2 regions of the Lentilactobacillus curieae genome follow, and region 1 is predicted to be linked to the other one. Evidence: predicted binding sites of a transcription regulator. Region 1 holds the regulator's gene; the other holds the start of a gene.
The links. Region 1 encodes Rex, which represses fermentation and respiration genes when NADH is low (regulators of the CRP and FNR family bind a similar motif). Its sites were predicted from a motif close to TTGTGAANTANTTCACAA; they were not measured.

Region 1 (3,804 bases):
TAATTATTAATTGAAACTTTCTAATTCGATACTCTTTTCTTCCCAGGTATCTTCTGTTTTGCTAATTTCAACTTCAATTTCACTTAATTTAGTCTGCAAGTCGGCTGACTTTTGGACATCGTTAAAGTTCTCGGGAAGGGTCATTTGCGTTTCAATCTCAGACTTTTGATTATTAAGGTCGTCGATTTGTTCTTCTAATGCGGCGACTTCTCTGGTTAATTTTCTGAGCTGCTTTTGTGCTTCTTTATTGTTTTGATAATTTTGCTTATCAGTGGTTGCGGGTTTGTCATGTAGATGGGGATTTTTTGCAAGTTCTTTTTGCTCTTCACGCTCTTTATATGCATCCTGTTCAGCTTTTTTATCTACATAATAATTATAATTTCCAAGATAAATTTTACTTCCATCTGCAGAAATTTCAATTGTAGAAGTAGCTAATTGGTTAATGAAATAACGGTCGTGAGAAACGAACAAGATGGTACCATCAAATGACTTTAACGCCTTTTCTAATACTTCTCGGCTGTCTATGTCCAAATGGTTAGTTGGTTCGTCTAAAATTAGGAAGTTATTATGTTGCATCGCTAACTTTGTTAACAATAGTCGAGCTTTTTCGCCACCTGATAAATCGGCAACTAGTTTATCAACATCATCGCCGGAGAAAAGAAAGCTCCCTAAGATACTTCGAATATCGCCTTCGTTAGTGGTGGGATGATCGTCCCAGAGTTCATTTAAGACTTTTTTACCACGGTGCAAATTCTGCTGTTCCTGGTCATAGTAACCCACATCGACGCCAGTTCCATAGTGAGAAGAACCCTTGATGAACGGAATCTTTCCCAGAATGCTTTTGAGTAACGTTGATTTTCCAACACCATTTGGACCAACAATGGCAATCGCTTGATTTCGTTTAACTTCAAAATTAACGGGTTCGCTTAAGATGTGGTCGTAGCCGATTGCCGCGTTAGTCACCTTGAGCACGTTTTCACCGCTTTTCTTACTTGGGGTAAACGCAAAGCGGGCTACTTTTGTGTAGTCGACGGGCTTCTCAATAACGTCCATTTTTTCTAGTTGTTTTCTTCTTGCTTGGGCTTGCTTGGTTGTCGAAGACCGGACGATGTTTTTGTCCACAAATTCTTGAAGTTTGGCAATTTTTGCCTGTTGTTTTTCGTACTCTTTCATTCTGGTAGCGGTCTGCATCTCTTTTTGTTTTACAAAATCGGTGTAATTTCCCTGATAATGTTTGAGAGTTTTGTGCGCCATTTCATAGACCTCATTAACAATCTGATCTAAGAAATAACGGTCATGTGAAATTATCAGTAACGAACCAGAATAGTTCTTTATGTAACCCTCAAGCCAAGTAATTGTGTCAACATCCAAGTGGTTAGTTGGTTCATCTAAGATCAATAAATCAGGCTTTTCAAGTAGGAGTTTAGCGAGGGCAAGTTGGGTTTTTTGACCACCAGATAATTCGTTGATTTTGTGATCATAGTCATCTTCGCCGAATCCGAATCCGTGAAGAACTCCCCGAATCTCAGCTTCGTACGAGTAACCATTATTTTGCTCAAAGTCTGCTCGAAGGTTGTCATACGTCTTGGAGAGCTCAGAAAAGTCGTCAGGGCTCATTGATGGGCCTTCCTCACTCATCTGTACTTCCAGGTTATGAATCTTTTGTTCTGTTTTCTTTAGGTCATCAAAAACCGATTCCATCTCATCGTAAATGTTTTTGTTCGAGTCAAGGCCGGTATCCTGGGCTAAATATCCCACCGTAAGGTTTTTCTTTTCTGAGATACTTCCTTCGTCTGCTGTCATCTCTCCCATAATTACTTTTACTAGGGTTGACTTACCAGCACCGTTTTGACCAACTAATGCGATTCGGCTTTTTTCCTGGATGTTTAAGTTGACTCCGGAAAAAATATTTTCGCCATTAAATCGCTTTGCGACGTCTTGGACCTGCAAAATAATCATGCGGCATCCACCTTTCTAAGTATTAACATTCTATCACACATCAGCATTCTGGAAAAAGCTATCAAATATTATTTGAAATTGTTTTCACAAGCACTCATCTTATGATAGAATAAACAGTGAAGAGAGATTCACAAACTTTTTAATAAGCAAATAAAATTGAGGAGGAATTACTCGTGACGGCTGAAAATATCCCAAAGGCAACAGCAAAACGATTGCCAATTTATTACCGTTATCTAAATATTCTCCATGACACTGGAAAAGAAAGAATTTCTTCAACGGAGCTTGCAGATGCCGTTCAAGTAGATTCCGCAACAATTCGTCGCGACTTTTCTTATTTTGGTGCGTTGGGGAAACGGGGCTATGGTTATGATGTTGATAATCTGCTCAACTTTTTCAAACAGATTTTAAACCAAGAACATTTAACTAACGTTGGCTTGGTCGGGGTTGGTAACTTGGGTCACGCTTTGTTAAACTTTAACTTCCACAAAGATGGGAATGTTAGAATTTCAGCAGCGTTTGACTCAAATGATAGTATCGTTAATACAATCCAAGATGGAGTTCCTGTCTATCCAGTTAGTGATTTGGCTAACCAATTAAAGGAACAACAAATCCAAGTGATTATTTTGACTGTTCCATCAGAAGTTGCTCAAGGAGTTGCTGATCAAGCAGTTGAAGGTGGGGTTAGGGGAATCCTTAACTTTACACCAATTCGAATTTCAGTTCCTGATAGAGTTCTGGTTCAAAATGTTGATTTGACAAACGAATTACAAACATTGATCTATTTTATTGAAAACTTTGGAAAGTAAGCATCATTAAGTCAGAGAGTTTCTCTCTGGCTTTTTTATTTTGGCTTTTTTGCATGTCGTCGGCGAATTTTTTGATTTTTAAACCGTTGAGGCTTGCATTTTAGGACTGATAATAATATTATTGATAACAGTGATTAGCACTTTTATCAAACGAGTGCTAATGTTGCTAAAAACATTCAGTATGGAGGGACTAACGTGTTAAAACCATTAGGAGATCGCGTTATTATTGAAACGCAAAAAGAAGAAGAAAAAACGGTTGGTGGCATTGTGTTAGCAGGTAACGCAAAGGAAAAACCACAAACTGGTAAAGTTATTGCCGTTGGATCTGGCCGTGTTTTGGACAATGGTAACACCGTTGCACCAGTAGTTAAGGCTGGCGATGAAGTTATGTTCGACAAATACGCAGGTACAGAAGTTGAAGACGGAGATAACTCCTATTTAGTTTTACATGAAAAGGATATTGTTGCTATCGTTGAATAGTGATTAGTTCCATTAATAATAATTAAAAATAATTTATGAGGTGGATTTAAGAATGGCAAAAGAAATTAAGTTCTCTGAAGACGCTAGAACTAAGATGCTTGCCGGTGTCGATAAATTAGCTGATACTGTAAAGACTACAATTGGTCCTAAGGGACGTAACGTTGTTTTGGAACAGACTGCTGGTAACCCAACCATCACAAACGATGGTGTAACAATTGCAAAGTCAATTGAACTACCAGATCATTTCGAAAACATGGGTGCTAAGCTAGTTTCTGAAGTTGCTTCTAAGACAAACGATGTTGCCGGTGATGGTACTACTACCGCAACTGTTTTGACTCAAGCAATCGTTAACGAAGGAATGAAGAACGTTACCGCTGGTGCAAACCCTGTTGGGATTCGTCGCGGGATTGAAAAGGCTACTAAAGCTGCCGTTGAAGCACTTCACAAAATGTCACATGAAGTTGCTACTAAGGACGATATCGCTCAAATCGCCTCAATTTCTTCAGCCAATGAAGAAGTTGGTAAATTAATTGCTGACGCAATGGAAAAGGTTGGTAAC
Region 2 (3,804 bases), 770 kb from region 1:
TGGCTAAGGTCGATGAAGAACCCAGCTGGATCACCTAAGGACGCTAATGATTAGGAGTCGGAATTATGGAATGGAGTACAACACAACATTTTTGGTTGATACTTGCGTGTTTTGTCGTTGCGTTTGCGCCACGGTTGATACCGTTGTTGTTTTTCAGAAAAAGAAAAATCCCGTTATGGTTTAATGAATGGATGAGATACGTTCCCGTATCTTTGTTCACAGCCTTAGTGGTTAAAGACTTATTCATTAATTCTAGTTACCAAATTTCAATTGTGGATAAAGCCCCTGAATTGGTGGCTGCGGTGTTAGTTATTGGAATTGCGTACTGGACCAGGTCAATGACAATTTCAGTTGTTCTGGGTCTTGCGGCTGTATTTATTCTGGCGGTTTTCATCTAGAATTTGTTAAAAATTTTTTTCAATGAATGATATATGATTCATACAAAAGACGGAGTTACGATATTAAATCGTAACTCCGTCTTATTGTTTTACAGATGATGGCCATTTTTTAGGTGGCCTCTTTTATTCAGCGCCAACAAAATAATATACCCAATAATCACCCCGACGAGTGCACTGAGAAAAAAGCTAGGGATGAATATATAAAGTGCACCTTTGGCTCCCATGAGCCAGCTCGCAACTGGGTAAGCGACAATTGCCCCAATTATTCCGGTTCCAATCAGTTCACCAAATGTGGCAGCCAGGAAGTTCTTGGTTTTTCTGAAGATCCAACCAACAAAGAATGCGCCAATCATACTCCCAGGAAAGGCGAGTACGGTACCAGTTCCCATAATGTTCCGGATAAGTGAGGTAAGGAATGCTTGGGTCAATGCCCACCAAGGTCCTAGCATTACGCCAGAGACTAGATTAACTAAATGCTGAACTGGAGCAACTTTAGCCGCCCCGACACTAAACTCAAACATACTACCACCGACGACTCCGACTGCTGAAAAGATTGCTGTCAAAACAAGTGAATAAAGCCTTTGATTACGCAAAATAAAAATCCTCCAATGTTCGACGACAGTAGGGGATTCTAAAAAAAGAAATCGGCATTTTCTTCCGCTGGCGCTAACCAGATCAAGTTCGAGGGTCCAACTTTCGTTGTCTCAGCCCAAGGGCACCCCTAATGTCATTCGAGTATTTTAATAGGTTTATTCTAGCATGGATATGTAGTTAACGGGGTTAATTTTTGGACTTTTGATGATATTTCCAGGTTAGACCAGCGATACCCCAAGCAATGATGAAGATGAACAGTAAGGTGACTCCAAGTGTATGGAAATCGAGGTGAGTAATTGCCACAATCCATTGGTTATTCCAATTAAAGTTAGAGGCAAGACTTTGCAAAACATCAATTGAACCAATTAGAATCGCCGCAACTGCAGATATTCCAGTAATGATGATGTTGTACTTTATTTTTCGGGATGGAGACGACAAGAACCAACCATATGCAGATGTCATAAAAATTCCATCAAGAGTGTCCATTAAGCACATTCCGGCAGTGAATAGTAGCGGGAACCCAAGCACAATAATGAATGGAACTCCTTTGGTGGCAGCGACGACTGAAGTGGTCATTACCGCAATTTGGGTTGCGGTATCAAAACCAATCCCAAAGAGAAATCCAACAATCATGACTTGCCAGTTGTGATTGATCAGACTGAGAAACTTATTAAGTAACTTAAAGACCCAGTTAGTTTTATCTGCAGGTTTGTCGGGGTTACTTTTGATTAAAGACCACAGTAGATAAACGTTGATTGCTGCCAAGAGGAGAAGGGTGATCCCAGCAATTAAAGTGCCAAATACATGACCGAATTCGGTAATGGAACCTTGAGATTGTTTAGTTAGGTCGACCAGACCAACTGTGAACATGGTCATTAAAAATACGACAATGGAGTGACCAAAGGAGAATGAAAAACCAACTCCGTGGGTGTTTTTACCTTCATTCATCATTTTACGAGTAATGTTGTCGATTGCTGCGATGTGGTCGACATCAAAAGCGTGTGATAGCCCAAGAGTGAAGGATAAGAATGCAAGGGTAATGATTGTTGGGTAATTGCCTGCAAAACTTAAGATTAAGCCAAGCCCCATGGTGAACAAGGCAGTGATTACAGCCCCATATTTTATGATATCCGTGCGTAAAGCGTACTTGTGATATTTGATTTCCATGATTGCCACCTCAAATTGCATTGATACAATATATGGTAGTTCATTTTTATCGCAAGTACAATATATAGGGGCTACATGATTAAGTTGTTTAAAACTGAAAATTGAATTCGAAATTTGGGGGATTGTTTTTCAAAAGAACTGGGGCTAATATATCTATGTTAATAAGTTCACAAATACGGAGGATATACAATGGCAAACAAAGTAGCATTAGTAACAGGTGCCGGACAAGGAATCGGCCAAGCAATTGCTGAAAGATTAGCAAAGGATGGCTTTTCAGTAGCATTAGTTGGTCGTCACTTGGACAAGGTTCAAAAAGTTGCTGACGAAATCAATGGTAACGGTGGTAAGGCACTTGCAATCAAAGCAGATGTTTCTGACCGTGATCAAGTATTTGCTGCAGTTGAAGAAACGGTTGAAAAATTTGGTGACTTCAATGTCATTGTTAATAATGCAGGCCTTGGCCCAACCACTCCAATCGATACAATTACACCTGATGATTTTGAATGGGTATATAAAGTTAACGTTGGTGGAGTTCTTTGGGGAACTCAAGCTGCTCATAAAGCATTCAAGGAATTAGGCCACGGCGGAAAGATTATTAACGCTACCTCACAAGCAGGGGTTGTTGGTAACCCTAATTTGGCACTATACGTTGGAACTAAGTTCGCAATCCGCGGTATTACCCAAACAACTGCTCGTGACTTAGCTTCAGAGGACATCACTGTTAATGCATTTGCTCCAGGAATCGTTAAGACACCAATGATGTTTGACATTGCTCATGAAGTTGGTCAAAACGCTGGTAAGAGTGACGAATGGGGAATGTCAACATTCTCTGATGGAATTGCTCTTGGAAGATTATCTGAACCGGAAGATGTTGCTAACGCTGTAGCATTCTTGGCTGGACCAGACTCAAACTACGTTACTGGTCAAACATTGATTGTTGATGGTGGTATGCAATTCCAATAAAAATTAATGGATTTGAAAAAGGGCTCAAGCTATTGCTTGGGCCTTTTTCGTTTGGAAATCTTTTTAAGTTAGTGATCAATGATTACCGCTTGCGGTCGGCACTTTACCTAGAACGGCTTCCAACCTTAGACTTTTCTCTTAGCTCCAAATTTTGCCTTGCGCACTTCGTTTGCTCAATTCAAAATTTCAAGCTAATGCTCAAAGTCTACCGAGGTTGTCAGCACTCTACCTATACATATATTCCCTCGTCATCGGCAGTGAATGTCCGGCAGCCCCCTTCGACACTAGATACTGCACAACATCAATATTTCCTGACGCAAATGATGCCGCACATGCTTGTAGGTACAGATCCCACATACGGATAAACCGTTCATCAAACATTTTTTCAACTTTGGGACGAGCTTCCAAAAAGTTTTTGTCCCAAATTTCCGTAGTTTTCTGATAGTGACGTCTTAGTGATTCAACATCGAATACTTGCAAACCATTCTCAATGATGTGGTCCAAGTTTTCAGTCAATCCAGGGATGTAGCCTCCTGGGAAAATCCACTTGTTGATCCAACCATTGAATTCACCACCTTGCTGGCGGGTGATTCCGTGAATCAAAGCCACACCATCATCAGTTAGGTAATGTGACACACATTTGAAGTACTCACTGAGGTTTTCCTTACCAACATGTTCAAAC

Region 2: a site for Rex is predicted at 2,315-2,332, ahead of PL11_RS01595 ((S)-acetoin forming diacetyl reductase). Genes of this name have one in related genera too.

The regions. Positions count from the first base shown of each region.
Region 1 is NZ_CP018906.1:1,612,959-1,616,762, forward strand. It holds gene PL11_RS07815 (ABC-F family ATP-binding cassette domain-containing protein) at 7-1,959, opposite strand; gene PL11_RS07820 (redox-sensing transcriptional repressor Rex) at 2,133-2,765, shown strand; gene groES (co-chaperone GroES) at 2,961-3,245, shown strand; gene groL (chaperonin GroEL) at 3,298-3,804, shown strand, end outside.
Region 2 is NZ_CP018906.1:283,690-287,493, reverse strand. It holds gene PL11_RS01615 (AzlC family ABC transporter permease) at 1-54, shown strand, start outside; gene PL11_RS01610 (AzlD domain-containing protein) at 66-398, shown strand; gene thiW (energy coupling factor transporter S component ThiW) at 488-991, opposite strand; TPP riboswitch at 1,034-1,131, opposite strand; gene PL11_RS01600 (HoxN/HupN/NixA family nickel/cobalt transporter) at 1,179-2,159, opposite strand; gene PL11_RS01595 ((S)-acetoin forming diacetyl reductase) at 2,349-3,122, shown strand; gene PL11_RS01590 (SAM-dependent methyltransferase) at 3,348-3,804, opposite strand, start outside.